DNA from 2 places in the Kushneria marisflavi genome. Region 2 is predicted to be linked to the other one. Evidence: predicted binding sites of a transcription regulator. Region 2 holds the regulator's gene; the other holds the start of a gene.
What was found. Region 2 encodes sigma-54, which starts transcription at its own class of promoters, with help from an activator protein. Its sites were predicted from a motif close to TGGCACNNNNNTTGCTNT; they were not measured.
Positions count from the first base shown of each region.

Region 1: a site for sigma-54 is predicted at 6,407-6,424, ahead of B9H00_RS07275 (NCS1 family nucleobase:cation symporter-1). Genes of this name have one in related genera too.

Region 1 is NZ_CP021358.1:1,582,190-1,589,675, forward strand. It holds gene B9H00_RS07250 (sensor histidine kinase) at 1-749, shown strand, start outside; gene B9H00_RS07255 (LacI family DNA-binding transcriptional regulator) at 843-1,886, shown strand; gene B9H00_RS07260 (TRAP transporter substrate-binding protein) at 1,883-2,884, shown strand; gene B9H00_RS07265 (TRAP transporter small permease) at 2,896-3,489, shown strand; gene B9H00_RS07270 (TRAP transporter large permease) at 3,486-4,793, shown strand; gene B9H00_RS07275 (NCS1 family nucleobase:cation symporter-1) at 4,863-6,323, opposite strand; gene B9H00_RS07280 (GntR family transcriptional regulator) at 6,767-7,486, shown strand, end outside; gene B9H00_RS07285 (aspartate/glutamate racemase family protein) at 7,486-7,486, shown strand, end outside.
Region 2 is NZ_CP021358.1:3,367,269-3,374,754, reverse strand. It holds gene lptA (lipopolysaccharide transport periplasmic protein LptA) at 1-329, shown strand, start outside; gene lptB (LPS export ABC transporter ATP-binding protein) at 326-1,051, shown strand; gene B9H00_RS15300 (RNA polymerase factor sigma-54) at 1,171-2,586, shown strand; gene hpf (ribosome hibernation-promoting factor, HPF/YfiA family) at 2,730-3,041, shown strand; gene ptsN (PTS IIA-like nitrogen regulatory protein PtsN) at 3,045-3,518, shown strand; gene rapZ (RNase adapter RapZ) at 3,530-4,426, shown strand; gene B9H00_RS15280 (HPr family phosphocarrier protein) at 4,413-4,682, shown strand; gene mgtE (magnesium transporter) at 4,785-6,137, shown strand; gene pmbA (metalloprotease PmbA) at 6,192-7,486, opposite strand, start outside.

The DNA of each region.
Region 1 (7,486 bases), 1.8 Mb from region 2:
CCATCAACCATCTAACGGCTCGTCTGGACGACACCCTGCGCGCCCAGCGCACCTTTGTGGCCGATGCCGCCCATGAACTTCGCACACCCCTGTTTGCGCTGCGAGCACGTCTGGAACTTGGCATGCAGGCACAAGAGCATGCCGCGCTGCGCGACACGCTGGAAAGCGCCCAGCGGGATCTGGAGGCGCTAACCCTGCTGGCCAATCGTTTGCTGTCGCTGGCGCGGGTGGAAAACGATATCCGACGACGGGAATTCGGACGGCTGGAGCTTTCGGAAACAGCCCGCGACTTCTGCATGAGCATGGTCTCGCTTGCCTGGCAGCGCGGCCTGACACTGGCGCTCGAGGCCGAACAGCCCGTATGGGTGCATGCCGACAGCGCCCTGATCAACGAGCTGCTGGCCATCCTGATCGGCAATGCCCAGGCCTATACGCCTGCAGGCGGTCACATCACCGTGCGGGTACTGAAAGATGCCATCATTGAGGTCGAAGACGATGGGCCCGGCATTCCCGTCGACGAGCGCGAACGGGTCTTCGAGCGCTTTTACCGGGTTCGGCGGGAAGGCGTTCAGGAAGAGGATGCCGGACGCGCCATCAGCGGTACCGGGCTGGGGCTGGCCATTGCTCGCCAGATCTGTACGGCAATGAGCGCCGATATCTCGCTGCACGAAGCAGCAGGCGGGGGGACACTGGCGCGAGTCGCGTTTACGGCGGGTGCCCTGCCGGCCCCTCCTGGACCTTCGCCGTAGCACTAAAGCGCAATAGGCGCGGCCTCTGAAGCAGCGCTAGTCTGTCGAACGTTTTGGATCGATCCAAAAGCGCTCACATGACAGGTCTTCGGCATGCCTCAGTCAAAAAAAACCGTCACGCTCAAGGATCTGGCCGCGCATGCCGGCGTTTCGCGTTCGACCGTCTCGCTGGTGCTCCAGGAGAGCCCGCTGGTGGCCAGACACACCCGAGCACGCGTCATGGAGGCCGCCAGCGCCCTGGGCTATGTCTACAACCGCGGCGCGGCCACCCTTCGCAGTGCCCGCACGGCCACCGTTGGCGTGGTGGTGCATGACATTGCCAACCCCTTTTTCGGTGCCATGGTTGCAGGCATCGACGAGACCCTGCAAAACGCCGACTACGTCTCCTTTCTGGCCAGCACCGGGGATAATCCGGAGCGTCAGGAGCGTCTGGTCAACCGCCTGCGCGAGCAGCGCATTGATGCCCTGCTGCTCTGCGCCGCCGAGAACACGCCGGAAAGCCTGATCCACACTATCAAGACCTGGGGCATGCCCTGCATCGAAGTGATGCGCCACGTGGGCGACACGCCCCGCGGCCACTATGTTGGCGCCGACATTCGTACCGGCCTTGCCTGCGCCGTGGCGCATCTGATCGATCAGGGTCATCACCGCATCGCGCTATTGACCGGCACCGGCCAGAGCTCGGCCGATCGTGAGCGTATGGCGGGCTATCAACACGCCATGAAAGAGGCCGGTCTGGTCTCCGACATCCGCACCGGAAACCATGAGCTGACCCGCCGGGCGGGACTCGAACGTATGCTTGAGATCATGGATGAAGCCGACCCGCCCACGGCACTCATCTGTCACAACGATCTGATGGCGCTGGGCGCCCAATTGGCGCTGGCACGTCTAAAGCTTGTACCGGGTGTCGACTGTGCGGTTATCGGCATCGATGACAGCGATGAAGCGGCGCTGAGCGACCCGGCGCTGAGCAGCCTTGCCACGCACCCTCATGCCATCGGCCAGGCCGCCGCCGGACTGGCGCTGGAATGCCTTGCCAGCCCTGGCGGCGAGCCACGTCGCATCGTGCTGGAGACTTCCCTGCATGTTCGCGCCAGCTCGGCCCCCCTCCTTCATCCTTCACGGGAGCCATCATGATGTCCTGCCTACCCGTTCTGCGCCGCTGCCTCCCACTGCTGCTGGTGATCCTGCTGCTGGGGCTGTCAGTGCTATCTCCGTCCAGAGTCAGCGCCCGCGAGTTGATCTTTGGCCACGGCGCCACCGAGGAGACGGCCTATCACGCCAGTGCCGAGCGCTTTGGCAAGCTTTTGAAGGACAAAAGCCACGGGGCGCTGACCGTCAGCATCTACAGCAATTCAGTGCTGGGCCATGAAACCGAAATGTTCGAGCAGCAGACCGCCGGGGCACTGGACTTCTCGATCGTCAATCCGGGGCTGATCTCGGAGTTTTCCCATACCGCCAGCATCTTCTCGATCCCGTTTCTCTATCGCGACATCGATCACTGGGAGCACGTGCTGGATGGCCAGCCCGGACAGGAGATTGCCCGGCGAATCGAGGACGAAACCGGGGTCAAGGTACTGGCCTACTACGGCGGCAGCACTCGACAGATCGTCAGCACCCGGCCGCTGGAAAACCTTGATGCGCTCAAGGGCATGAAGCTTCGCACCAACCCGACCAGACCGGTGATCACGGCCTGGTCGGCGCTGGGCACCCGGCCCACGGTCATGGCCTATCGGGAGATCTATACCGGACTGCAACTCGGCGCCATCGACGGGCTGCTCAACGAGGCGGAATGGATCTATCGCATGCGTTTCCATGAAGTCGCGCCCTATATCGGGCTTTCCGAGCATGACATCACCGTGCGTTTGCTGACCGTCTCCTCCCGAACCTGGCAGTCGCTGTCACCCGAGGAGCAGCGCGAAGTACAGGCCGCCGCCGATGAAAGCGAGCAGTACGCTCGTGACCTGCAGATTCGTCTGGACAGGGAGTCACGGGAAAAGCTCAAGGAGGAAGGCGCAACCTTTTATCCGATGGACCGGGAGCGCATGCAGGCCATGGTCGCCGAGCCCCTGGGCCGGGTGATCGATGAGAGGGGTCTTCGCGATCTTTATGAACTGATCATCAACACCGACTGAGGAGGCGCGCCATGGCATTCGTAACGGCTCTGGGCCGATTCAACCGCGCTCTGGAACGGGTGCTCAATATCGTGCTGCTGATGCTGCTGGCAGCCTTCATTGCACTGATCATCTATCAGATTGCCAGCCGCAATCTGGACATGCTGCCGGCGGCCTACGCCACCGAAGAGCTCAGCCGCTTCGCCTTTCAGTGGATGATCATGCTGGGCACGGCGCTGGGCGTATTGCATGCCGATCACTTCGTGCTCGAGGCCTTCGCCCGCAAAAGCGCCATGGGTCGGTTCACCCGTATTTTGCGTGATCTGGCCTGTCTGATCGTGGGCGTCGTATTCATCGTTTTCGGCCAGGCATTTGCCCAGTCCGGCTTCAACCGTATCGCCAGCGCTTCACAGTTGCCGATGGTGGTGACCTATTCGGCGTTTCTGGTCTGTGGCGTATTGATCGTGCTGTTCAGCCTGCAGCGCCTGTTGCTGAGCGCCACCCAGGGGCTCAATGCCATGGAAAACGCCCTCGACACCCCGTCGGGAATCGATATCGACGAACCGGCCACCGCGGGGGCTGACCTCCCGACGACCGCCCACGCGCAAAAGGAGACACGCCAATGATGACGGCCGACTGGCTTTTTGTGCTGCCATGGCTCCTGTTTATTCTGCTGGGCGTGCTGATCATACTGGGCGTACCCATTGCGATGGCACTGGTGCTGACCTCGTTTGGCATCATCGTGCTCGACCCGCGCCTGACGCCCTGGATCATGTTCCAGCGCATGTATTACGGCATGGATTCGTTCGTGCTGCTGGCAGTGCCACTGTTTCTGCTGGCCGGCAACCTGATGAACGCCGCACGCATTACCGATCGCCTGATTACGCTGTGTCTTAATCTGGTGGGGCATGTTCGAGGCGCACTGGCACACGTCAACGTGCTGGTGAGCATGCTGTTTGCGGGCGTATCAGGCTCATCGACCGCCGACAGCGCCGGCATCGGCACGGTGCTGATCCCGGCGATGAAAAAGGAAGGCTACCCGGCGCATTTCAGCGTCGCGGTGACGGCGGCCTCCTCGGTGATGGGCATCATCATTCCGCCCTCGATCAACATGATTGTCTGGGGTGCGCTGACCAGCACCTCGATCGCCGGGCTCTTTCTGGGCGGTATTATTCCCGGGATCATGATCGCCGCCACACAGCTTTTGATGAACATGGGCTACGTGCGTCGCTATGACGTGCCCACCCGCAAGCGCGCCACGCTCAGGGAAATCCTGCACTCCGGGAAGGATGGCCTGCTGGCCGCCGGCATTCCGGTGCTGATCATCGGTGGGATTACGCTCGGGATCGTCACGCCCACCGAGGCGGCAGTCATGGCGGTGCTCTATGCACTGATGCTGGGTTTTGTGGTCTATCGCGAACTGACCTTCAAAAGCGTGCTGGACGCCTCGACCGATACTGTCAGGCTCTGCTCGCTGTCGCTGTTCAGTCTGGTGGGCGCGGCGATTTTTGGCTATCTGATCAGCTTCTATCGCATTCCGCCGCATCTGATGGCCGGAGTAGAGATCACCGACCCGACCGTGCTGCTGATCGTGATCACGCTGGTGATGCTGCTGGTCGGCACCTTCATGGACTCGCTGCCGGCGATGGCCATTCTGGCGCCCATCTTTCAGCCACTGGCCGCCCAGGCAGGTATCGATCCGCTGCAGTTCGGTGTCATCAGCGTCATGGCGCTCGGTCTTGGTCTAATCACCCCGCCCTACGGCCTGTGTCTGATGATCTCGGCGCGCATCGGCGGTATCCCGTTGCTGCAGGCGCTCGGCACGACCATGCTTTATCTACTGGTGATGCTGGGCGCGATCGTGCTGCTGATTTTCTTCCCCGACCTGATCCTCTATCTGCCGAACACCTTCGGGCCGGACAGCAGCTAAGGCTACCGGCACCAAAAAGGGGCATCGGGCGTCTTTTGACACCCGATGCCACGTCGGATCACGCTGACTTCAGGAGCGTGTCGTGACCGGCTTGCCGGCAGCACCACGACGCCACAACCCTGACTGCCAGCCGTGGGCGAGTGCGGCCACACCGCCGCCGAAAAAGACCGCGAAACTGCTGATATCACCCAGCGGCGCCAGGCTGACCGGCACACTCACCAGCCCCCCCATGATCAGCGAGCGCAGGGCCACCGGATTGACGCCGCGCTGATAGTGGTAGGTGCTGTCTTCAGCGGAGGAAAACAGGGCATCGAGATCGATCTTCTGACGGCGCACCTTGTAAAAATCCACCAGGATGATGCCGTAGAGCGGACCAATCAGACCGGCCAGTACACCCACCGTGTAGTGAATCAGCTCGGGATTGTTGAAAAGATTCCACGGCGTGAGAAAGATCGAGCCCACGGCGGCGATCATGCCGCCCATGCGCCAGCTGATTTTCTCGGGCGCGACGTGGGAGAAATCAAACGCCGGCGCCACGAAGTTGGCCACGATGTTGATGCCGATGGTGGCGGCGACAAAGGCAAAGACACCCAGCACGGCCGCGGTGACACTGTCGATCCGGGCCACGGTTTCGATCGGGTCGGTCAGCATCTCGCCAAAGACCTGCGGCGTGCCGGAGACCACCACCACGGTAATGATGGAAAACACCAGAAAGTTGACCGGCAACCCCCAGAAATTGCCGCGACGCACGGCCTTCTCGGTGGCGCAGTAGCGCGAGAAATCACCGAAGTTGAGCGTGGGGCCTGCAAAGTAGCCGGCGACCAGTACGGCGGCGACCACCATCTGCCACAGCGCCTCGCCACCGGTCAGCGTCTCGCTCGACAGCGACAGGCTGATGTTACCGGCACCGGCGCGCCAGACGATCCAGCCGGCGAGAGCAAACATGACGGCATAGACCAGCGGGCCGGCCCAGTCGTTGAAGCGACGAATGGTGTCCATGCCACGCCAGAACACCAGCGCCTGAAGCAGCCACATCAGTGTAAAGCAGAGCCAGCCCAGCGCCGACAGGCCAACAAAGCTCACCTGTGTCCAGGACTCCAGTCCTGGAAACCAGCGCAGCAGCACCAGAAGCAGCGCGTTGGAGGCAAGCCAGGTCTGGATGCCATACCACACCACCGCGATCAGACCGCGAATGACTGCCGGCACGTTGGCGCCCTTTGTGCCAAAGGCCATTCGGCAGATGACCGGGAAGGGCACACTGGTGCGCTGACTGGGCCGCGCGACCGCATTGGCAAAGCACTGCACGATGAGAATGCCGACCAGCAACGAAATCAGTACCTGCCAGCCCATCAGACCAAGTCCGAACAGACTGGCGGCCAGCACATAACCACCCACGCTGTGGATGTCGGCCATCCAGAAGGCGAAAATGTTGTAGGCACGCCAGTTCTGCCGGGCCGGGGCCAGATCTTCATTATAAAGGTGCGAATCGGGCGTGGCGGGCTGCGGCCCCCGGGTCCTAGTGCTGTTCATGAGCGACTCCATGAAGGATCATTGCGCTGCCGCTGGCAGCCCTGCGATAGCCGAATGGCCGACATCGTCTGTCACTTCACTTGTATACAATCCCCGTGCCAGATTGAGACCGGCAGCGATAAATAATCGCTTTTGGGTCGCAAACCGCTGTTATGCCGTCGGTTTTTAACCGTGACCGTTTTGTCTACCGATCAGCAAAAGCGTTACGACATCTGGCACTCACCATGAACGGCTACTCGTATGCACCACAGACGTGCTGCGACATGTTCTTTCCGCACCCAAACAGGGAATTTTGTATACGCAGCGCGTTTTATGCCGATCGCTGATCGTGTCTCAACGTGCGCAAACCGCCTTGTTAAAGACCTTCATGTGCCATGGCATGGAAAATGCTTGTATACAATCCTCAAGGCAGCTATCCGATCGAACCGCATGACAGGAGCTTCATGAACGATACTCGTCAGTTTCATCTGCTGGCCGGCCTTGCCACCGGACGTGACGCGCGCAGCGATGATGCGATCTATCAGGCGCTGTGGGAGGCCATCGTGGAGCATCGACTGTCCCCGGGCGCCCGACTGCCGGAAGATGCGCTGGCCGGGGCCTTCGGGGTGAGTCGCACCATGATCCGCCGCGTGCTGCAGCGCCTGGCGCTGGAGCAGCTGGTGACGCTTCGCACCCATCGCGGCGCCCAGATCACCAGCCCCACCCCCAGTGAGGCCCGCGATGTATTTCGCGCCCGACGGCTTCTGGAAAGCGCCCTGCTGGCCGAGGTGCTTCCCCGCCTCACCCCGGCGGATCTCAAGGCGCTCGAGGCCATTCATCAGCGCGAAACCCGCGCCGAGCGCGAGCATGCCATTCGGCTCTCGGCCGAGTTCCACAGCCGCCTGATGGCCATGGCCGACAGCCCCTCACTGGCCGAGGCGCTATCGCAGCTGATTTCTCGAACTTCCCTGATCATCGCCGTTTATGGGCGGGCCGGAGCCGGCTGCCCCTGCGAACACATCGAGCTGATCGATTTGCTCCGCGCCGGTGAGCTGGCCCCGGTACAGCGCTGGATGAACGAGCATCTGGCCGGCATCGAGGCGAGCCTTGATTTCACCGCCAGCGGCGATGCCCTGCCCGATTTCGAACATCTTTTTGGCCACCACCGCGAGCAAAGCGCGTCA
Region 2 (7,486 bases):
GTGGCCTTTCGAGCCTGACCGCAAGGGGCGGTGATGGTGGACGCGCCTATATCGAGCAGCAGCCGGCACCTAATGATCCGCTGGCAAAGGGATGGGGCAATACCATCATCTATCACGCCGGAGAGCGACGCGTTGAGCTGATCGGCAACGCTGAACTGCATCAAAACGGTGACACCTTCAACGGCGGCTACGTGGAATATTTCCTCGACTCACGCCAGGTCAACGCGCGTGGCAGCCAGAGCGCGAAGAGCAGCAGCTCTGAAAGCAGCTCGGGCGGGCGTGTTCGCATGCAATTGACTCCCGAAGAGCAACAGGGCAGCAGCCAATGAAAACCCTTCACGCAGCCCATCTGGCCAAAAGCTTCAAGGGGCGCCGTGTCGTTCAGGACATCAGCCTGTCGATTCGACAGGGAGAGATCGTGGGGCTTCTGGGCCCCAATGGGGCCGGCAAGACCACCTCGTTTTACATGATCGTCGGACTGATCCAGGCCGACGCCGGCCATGTTGCCATCGATGATCTTGACCTGAGCCGCCAGCCGATGCACAAGCGTGCCCACGCCGGCATCAGCTACCTGCCTCAGGAAGCCTCGATCTTTCGCAAGCTGTCAGTGGCCGACAACATCATGGCCATACTTGAAACACGCAAGGATCTGGATCGCCAGCAACGCCAGGAACGGCTCAATCAACTGCTCGAAGAATTCAGCATCAGCCATATTCGCGACAACATGGGCATGAGCCTGTCCGGCGGCGAGCGCCGGCGTGTGGAGATTGCCCGCGCACTGGCCATCGAACCGGCCTTCATTTTGCTTGATGAGCCCTTTGCCGGCGTTGACCCTATCTCGGTCGGCGAAATCAAGGGCATTATCCGCCAGCTTCGTACCCGTGGCATTGGCGTTCTGATCACCGATCACAACGTGCGTGAAACGCTGGATATCTGTGACAACGCCTATATCGTCGGCAGTGGCCTGATCATTGCTGAAGGCGACGCCAACGCCGTGCTGAATAACCAGCATGTACGCGATGTCTATCTGGGCCACGAATTTCGCCTTTAACCCTCTGGGGTTATTAACTGATGGCATGATAATTGCAGTCTTTAGCGCCTTCAGCACTTGCAAGGGCGCCGCGGACTGGATAGCGTGATATTACACGTTGGCGACCGGGCTTTACGAACATGATGAAACCCGCCTTACAGTTGCGCACGGGCACTCATCTCACCATGACGCCCCAGCTGCAACAGGCCATCCATCTGCTGCAGCTGTCTACGCTGGATCTGCAGCAGGAACTCCAGATGGCGCTGGAAAGCAATCCTTTACTGGATATCGAGGAGGAGCAGACGCTTGAGGTACCGGAGACCCCGTTATCTCAGGAGGAATGGTCCAGTGATATCCCGGAAGAATTGCCACTGGATGCTCGCTGGGACGATGTCTATACCAACGGCAGCGCTTCCTCCAACGTCGCCGATGACAGCTGGAATATCGAGCACAACGCCGTAGCCGTCGACCTGACCTCGCATCTTCGCGAGCAGATTCTGTTGATGGACATGACCCCACGCGAACAGCTGATCACCGATACCCTGCTGGACGCTCTCGAACCCAGCGGCTACCTCGGCACGGGTCTGGAAGACCTTGGCGAGGGGCTTCGGCAGCAAGGCCTCGGGGATCTCAAACAGTCTGAAATGGAGCACATGCTTTCGCAGCTCCAGCGGTGTGAACCCACTGGCGTTTTTGCACGCGATCTGCGCGAATGCCTGCTGCTACAGCTTGATCTATTGCCGGATGACACGCCCTGGCTTGCCCAGACCCGGCGCATGGTTCGTCAGTTCCTTGAACCACTGGGACAAAATGATCGCCGCCTGCTAAAGCGCCGCCTGAGTCTTGATGATGAAGCGCTCGATGACGTGATTCACACCATCCGGTCGCTCAACCCACGACCGGGTCGCGAATTTGAGGCCGTGGACCAACATCTCGTCATTCCCGATCTGGTGTTGCGTTATCACGCCCGCCATGGCTGGCAGGTTGAGCTCAATCAGGAATCCCTGCCACGTCTTCGCATTCAGCCCGACTATGCCGCCCTTGTACGTCGCGCCGACAAGAGTGACGACAATACCTTTCTCAAACAGCATCTTCAGGATGCACGCTGGCTGCTCAAGAGTCTCTCGAGTCGCAATGACACTCTGCTGCGGGTAGGGCAGGAAATCATGACACGTCAGGCCGGCTTCATTGAACACGGCGATGAAGCCCTCAAACCCATGATTCTTGCCGATATCGCCCAGGCCGTGGAGATGCACGAATCCACCATTTCCAGAGTGACCACGCGCAAATACATTCATACGCCGCGTGGCATCATGGAGCTCAAGTATTTCTTCTCAAGCCATGTGGGCCAGGAAGGTGATGCCCATGCCAGCACGGCCATTCGCGCCCGGATACGCAAGTTCATAGAAGACGAGACCCCAAGACGCCCGCTGTCTGATGCTCGACTGGTACAACTTCTGGCTGACAACGGCATCATGGTCGCCCGGCGCACCGTCGCAAAATACCGCGAGGCCATGGGCATTCCCGCTTCCAGCGAGCGCAAGCGTCTGGCCTGAAGGAGGTCAAAAAAGAGAACAACATCATTCAGGGTTTGCGCTGACGGGAAAAGCGTTACAATCTGAGAGTAGCCGGAACAGGCTTGCAGGTCCGGCAGTCCACATGGACAACCGGTTATCCGTTTCGATTCAGGGAGCATGCCATGCAGGTAAACATTACCGGGCACCACGTCGAATTGACCGATGCACTGCGCGAGCACGTCAATCAGAAGCTTGCCAAGCTGGAACGTCACTATGACAACATCACCAATGTTCAGGTGACACTGTCTATTGAAAAGGAGCGCCAGCAGGCCGCGGCCACGCTACATGCCGCAGGTGCCGAACTTCATGCTCAGGCCGAGCAGGAAGACCTTTATGTTGCCATCGATGCCTTGACCGAGAAGCTTGATCGTCAGCTGCTCAAGCACAAGGAGAAAACACAGGCCCGCTCCCAGGGCAACGGCAAATACCTGTAACCCATGACACTTGACCAGATACTCCCCTCCGACCGAATCCTGTTTGATGTGGAAGGGGGCAGCAAGAAGCGCGTGCTGGAATATTTCAGCGGGTTCATCTCACAAAACATTCCCAGTCTCGATAGCCAGGAAGTCTTTTCCCGACTGATCAGCAGGGAACGTCTGGGGAGTACCGGTGTGGGGAATGGCGTGGCCATTCCCCATGCTCGCAATTCACACTGCCGCCAGCCACTGGCTGGATTCATGCGCCTTCAGCAGGCCGTGGATTTTGATGCCATCGATGGCGAACCCGTCGATCTGCTTTTTGTGCTGCTGGTCCCTGAAGCTGCCGAAGACACGCATCTCTCCCTGCTGGCGCAGATTGCTGAAGTCATGAACGCTGCCGAAACCCGGCACGCCCTGCGCAATGCCCATGATGAGCAGGAACTTCATGACATTTTGATGCAGGCCATCAGTCAACTTTCAACGAGAGTATAAGCAGCATGGCCATGGAACTTGTTATCGTCAGTGGACGCTCCGGTTCCGGCAAGTCCATCGCGCTACAGGCACTGGAAGATCAAGGGTTTTATGCCATCGACAATCTTCCCGCGATGCTTCTGTCTGCCCTGATCGATGAGCTCGAAGCCGGTAGCCCGCACCGAAACCGTGTCGCGGTCAGCATTGATGCCCGTAACCTTCCCAGTGAGCTGGAGCGCTTTCCGGAGCATCTGGAGGCACTTTCCACGCGCGGCATTCATTGTAGAGTGGTCTATCTGACCGCGGACTCACGTGTACTGCTGGAGCGCTATGCGGCCACACGACGTCGTCACCCTCTGACGCGCGAAACCCAGATGACACTGGCCGAGGCCATCGAGGCGGAGCATCAGTTCCTCTCTCCCCTGCGGTATACCGCAGATCTGATCATCGACACGTCCGGTCAGTCCGTTCATGACCTGAGGCGCCGCGTGGCCGAACAGGTAGCACGTCATGACATCAATGACCTGACGTTGACCTTTGAATCCTTTGGTTTCAAGCGCGGCGTGCCACTGGATGCCGATATGGTGTTTGACGTGCGCTGCCTGCCCAATCCTTACTGGGACCCACGCTATCGCACCCAGACCGGCCAGGACAGTGACGTCATTGCCTTTCTTGAAGCCCATGACGAGGTCAAGGCGATGTTTGGCGACATCTGCCAGTGGCTGGAGCGCTGGTTGCCTTCCTACCTGGCCAGCCATCGCAGCTATCTGACCGTGGCCATCGGCTGTACCGGTGGCCAGCATCGTTCGGTGTATCTGGCCGAGCAGCTCGGCGAGCATTTTGCCGGTCAGTTCCCGGCCGTACGGATCCGACATCGGGAACTGACCATCCAGCGCGCTGTCAGCGAGGCGGGTGATGCTTCAGCGTGAACTGACCCTGACCAATCGTCGCGGCCTTCACGCGAGAGCCGCGACGCGGCTTGTACAATGCTGTCAGCCCTTTTCGTCTCGCGTGACAATTTATCATGGTGAAAGAAGTGCCGATGCCGCGAACATCATGTCGCTTTTGATGCTGGCTGCTCCCTGTACCAGCGTGGTCCATGTTCATGTGGAAGGTGACGATGCCGAAGAGGCACTAACGGCCATCGTGGCGCTTTTCGAGGCGCGATTCGACGAGGATCAATAGATCCTGATCCGAAGATTGACGGTCGCCGGGCATTCACGAACATTGTTCGACACTCTGCTAGAATACGGCTCCTGAATGGGCTGACACAGGGATGTCACAACAATGAGCAATGATCAGAAAGGACGTCAGCCTCGTCTGGAGCGACTCGAAAACGCCCTGGCACAGCGGGAAATGGATCAGGTTCGTCGCCTGCTTCGACGTGGTCTTCCACCTGCCGATGTTGCCCAGCTGCTGGAATCCATCCCGCCGCGTGAGCGTGACATCCTCTGGGAGCAGGTCGACAACCCCGCCAAGGGCGAGATTCTTCAGTATCTCAACGATGACATCCAGACCGAGTTTCTAAACCGGATGGATGCCTCTCAGCTGTTGGTAGCGACCCAGCAGCTCGACAATGATGATGCAGCGGATCTGCTGCAGCGTCTGCCCCACGCCACGCTCGAAAACATACTGTCGATGATGACGCCCAGCCGTCGGGCGAGCATCGAGATGGTATTGTCCTACCCCGAGGACACGGCCGGGGGACTGATGGATACCAACACCATCACGATCCGCCCGGAGGTCACGCTCGATGTGGTTTTGCGCTATCTGCGTCGACACCGGCGCCTGCCTGAATCCACCGATAACCTGCTGGTCGTGACGCGACACAATGAGCTGATCGGCGTACTGCCCATCAATCGGATTCTGGTCAGCGCACCCGGCATCAGCGTGCGTGAAATCATGGACACCGACGTTGTCACCCTCACGGCGTTGATGCATGAAGATGAAGTGGCCAGCATCTTTGAACGCAGGGATTTGATCTCGGCGCCGGTCATCAGTGCCGACAATCGTCTGTTGGGGCGCATCACCATTGATGACGTGGTCGATGTCATTCGTGAAAACTCGGCGCGCACCATGATGAGCATGGCCGGTCTCGAGGAAGAAGAAGACACCTTTGCGCCGGTGCTGCGCACCAGCCGCCGACGTGCCGTCTGGCTGGGCATCAACCTGATCGCCGCCACCATTGTCTCGATTGCCATCGGCTTTTTCGAAGACACCATCCAGCAGATTGCCGCGCTGGCCGTGTTGATGCCCATCGTTTCCAGCATGGGGGGTATCGCCGGTTCGCAGACCCTGACCGTACTGATCCGAGGCCTCGCGCTGGGACACGTCTCAGGCGCCAACGTACGCTGGCTGGTAGTGCGCGAACTCCTCTCCGGCTCGATCAACGGTGTGCTCTGGGCAGTCATCGTGGCCGTCATGGCCGTGGCGCGCTTTCATGACATGACGCTGGGCGCCATCATTGCCATGGCCATGGTCATTAACCTGCTGGTGGCAGCACTGGCAGGCACCCTGATTCCGGTCATCCTGAAAAAACTTTCAATTGACCCCGCGCTATCTGGTGGTGTTCTTCTAACCACCATTACCGATGTTGTGGGCTTTGTGGCCTTTCTGGGACTGGCCACTGCCATGTACTGATAAAACGCCAGGTCCTTCAGGGCATCACCCTGCCCTGAAGGCATCACTATCTATCTAGCCAGCCACCATCATGTCGTCAATCAGCCAGCTGCCGGTATGCACGCTGCTGCGTCGATCGATGTCATCGCCCAGCCCCACGAGATTGCCGAACATGTCCCGCAGATTGCCGGCAATGGTGAACTCTTCCACCGGGGCCACAATTCGGCCCTTCTCGACAAGAAAGCCTGCGGCACCACGGGAGTAATCGCCCGTGACCGTATTGACGCCCTGTCCCATCAGCTCGGTGACCATGACGCCACGCTCGATATTGGCCATCAGTGCCTCATGAGACGTCAATGGCGCCTGCAGGCGTACGTTGCGCGCCCCACCAGAGTTGCCGGTGGTGACAAGCCCCAGCCGCCGTGCGCTGTAGCTTGAGAGCATCCAGCTGGCCAGCCGCCCATCCACGATGAAGTCATTATCTCGCGTATAGACCCCCTCATCGTCATAGGCACTGCTGGCGATGGCACCATACTCGCGCGGACGTTCGCCCAGACTCAACCATTCAGGAAAGAGAGACTCCCCCATCGCATCGCATAGAAAGGAGGACTCGCGGAAAATGGCGCCTCCGGCAATGGCGTTGAGCAGGTGTCCGATCAGGGACCGCGCCATATTGGGCGTGAAAATCACCGGCATCCTGCCGGTATCCATTGGCCGCGATCCCAGACGCGCCATGGCCTGCTCGGCGGCCACACGTCCGACAGATTCGGGCACCCTGAGATGTGAGGGGTCACAGCTGACGGTATAGTCATGATCACGCTGCATTCCGGCATCGTCTCGGGCAATCATCATGCAAGAAAGCGCGTGATGGCTGGCCCGAGTCGCCCCCAGAAAGCCATGGCTATTGCCGTAGACGCTCACGCCCTCGCTGGTCGTAAGCGAGGCGCCATCACTGCTGTCGATGCCCGCCACGGCAAGCCCGCCCTGCTCACAGCGCCTGGCCAGTTCGATGCCATCATCAGGTGCCAGCGTCCAGGGATGATGAACGCCCATATCGGGCAGCTCACGTGCCAGCAACGCCGGATCCGCCAGTCCGGCAGCCGGATCCTCGGCCGTATAGCGAGCAATATCGAGTGCCCGTTTGACGGCATCCATCAGCGAGGTCTGTGATGCATCACTGCTGGAGACGCTGGCCCGCCGCTTCCCGAGGTAAAGCGTGACGCCAATGCCCTGATCCCGCGCCATTTCCAGTGTCTCGACGCTGCCCTTGCGGACGTTGATTTCCATGCCCTGCTGGACACTGGCACCAATCTCGCAGGCATCGGCCCCGGCGCGACGGGCATGTTCCAGTGCCTGCGTCACGGCCGCTT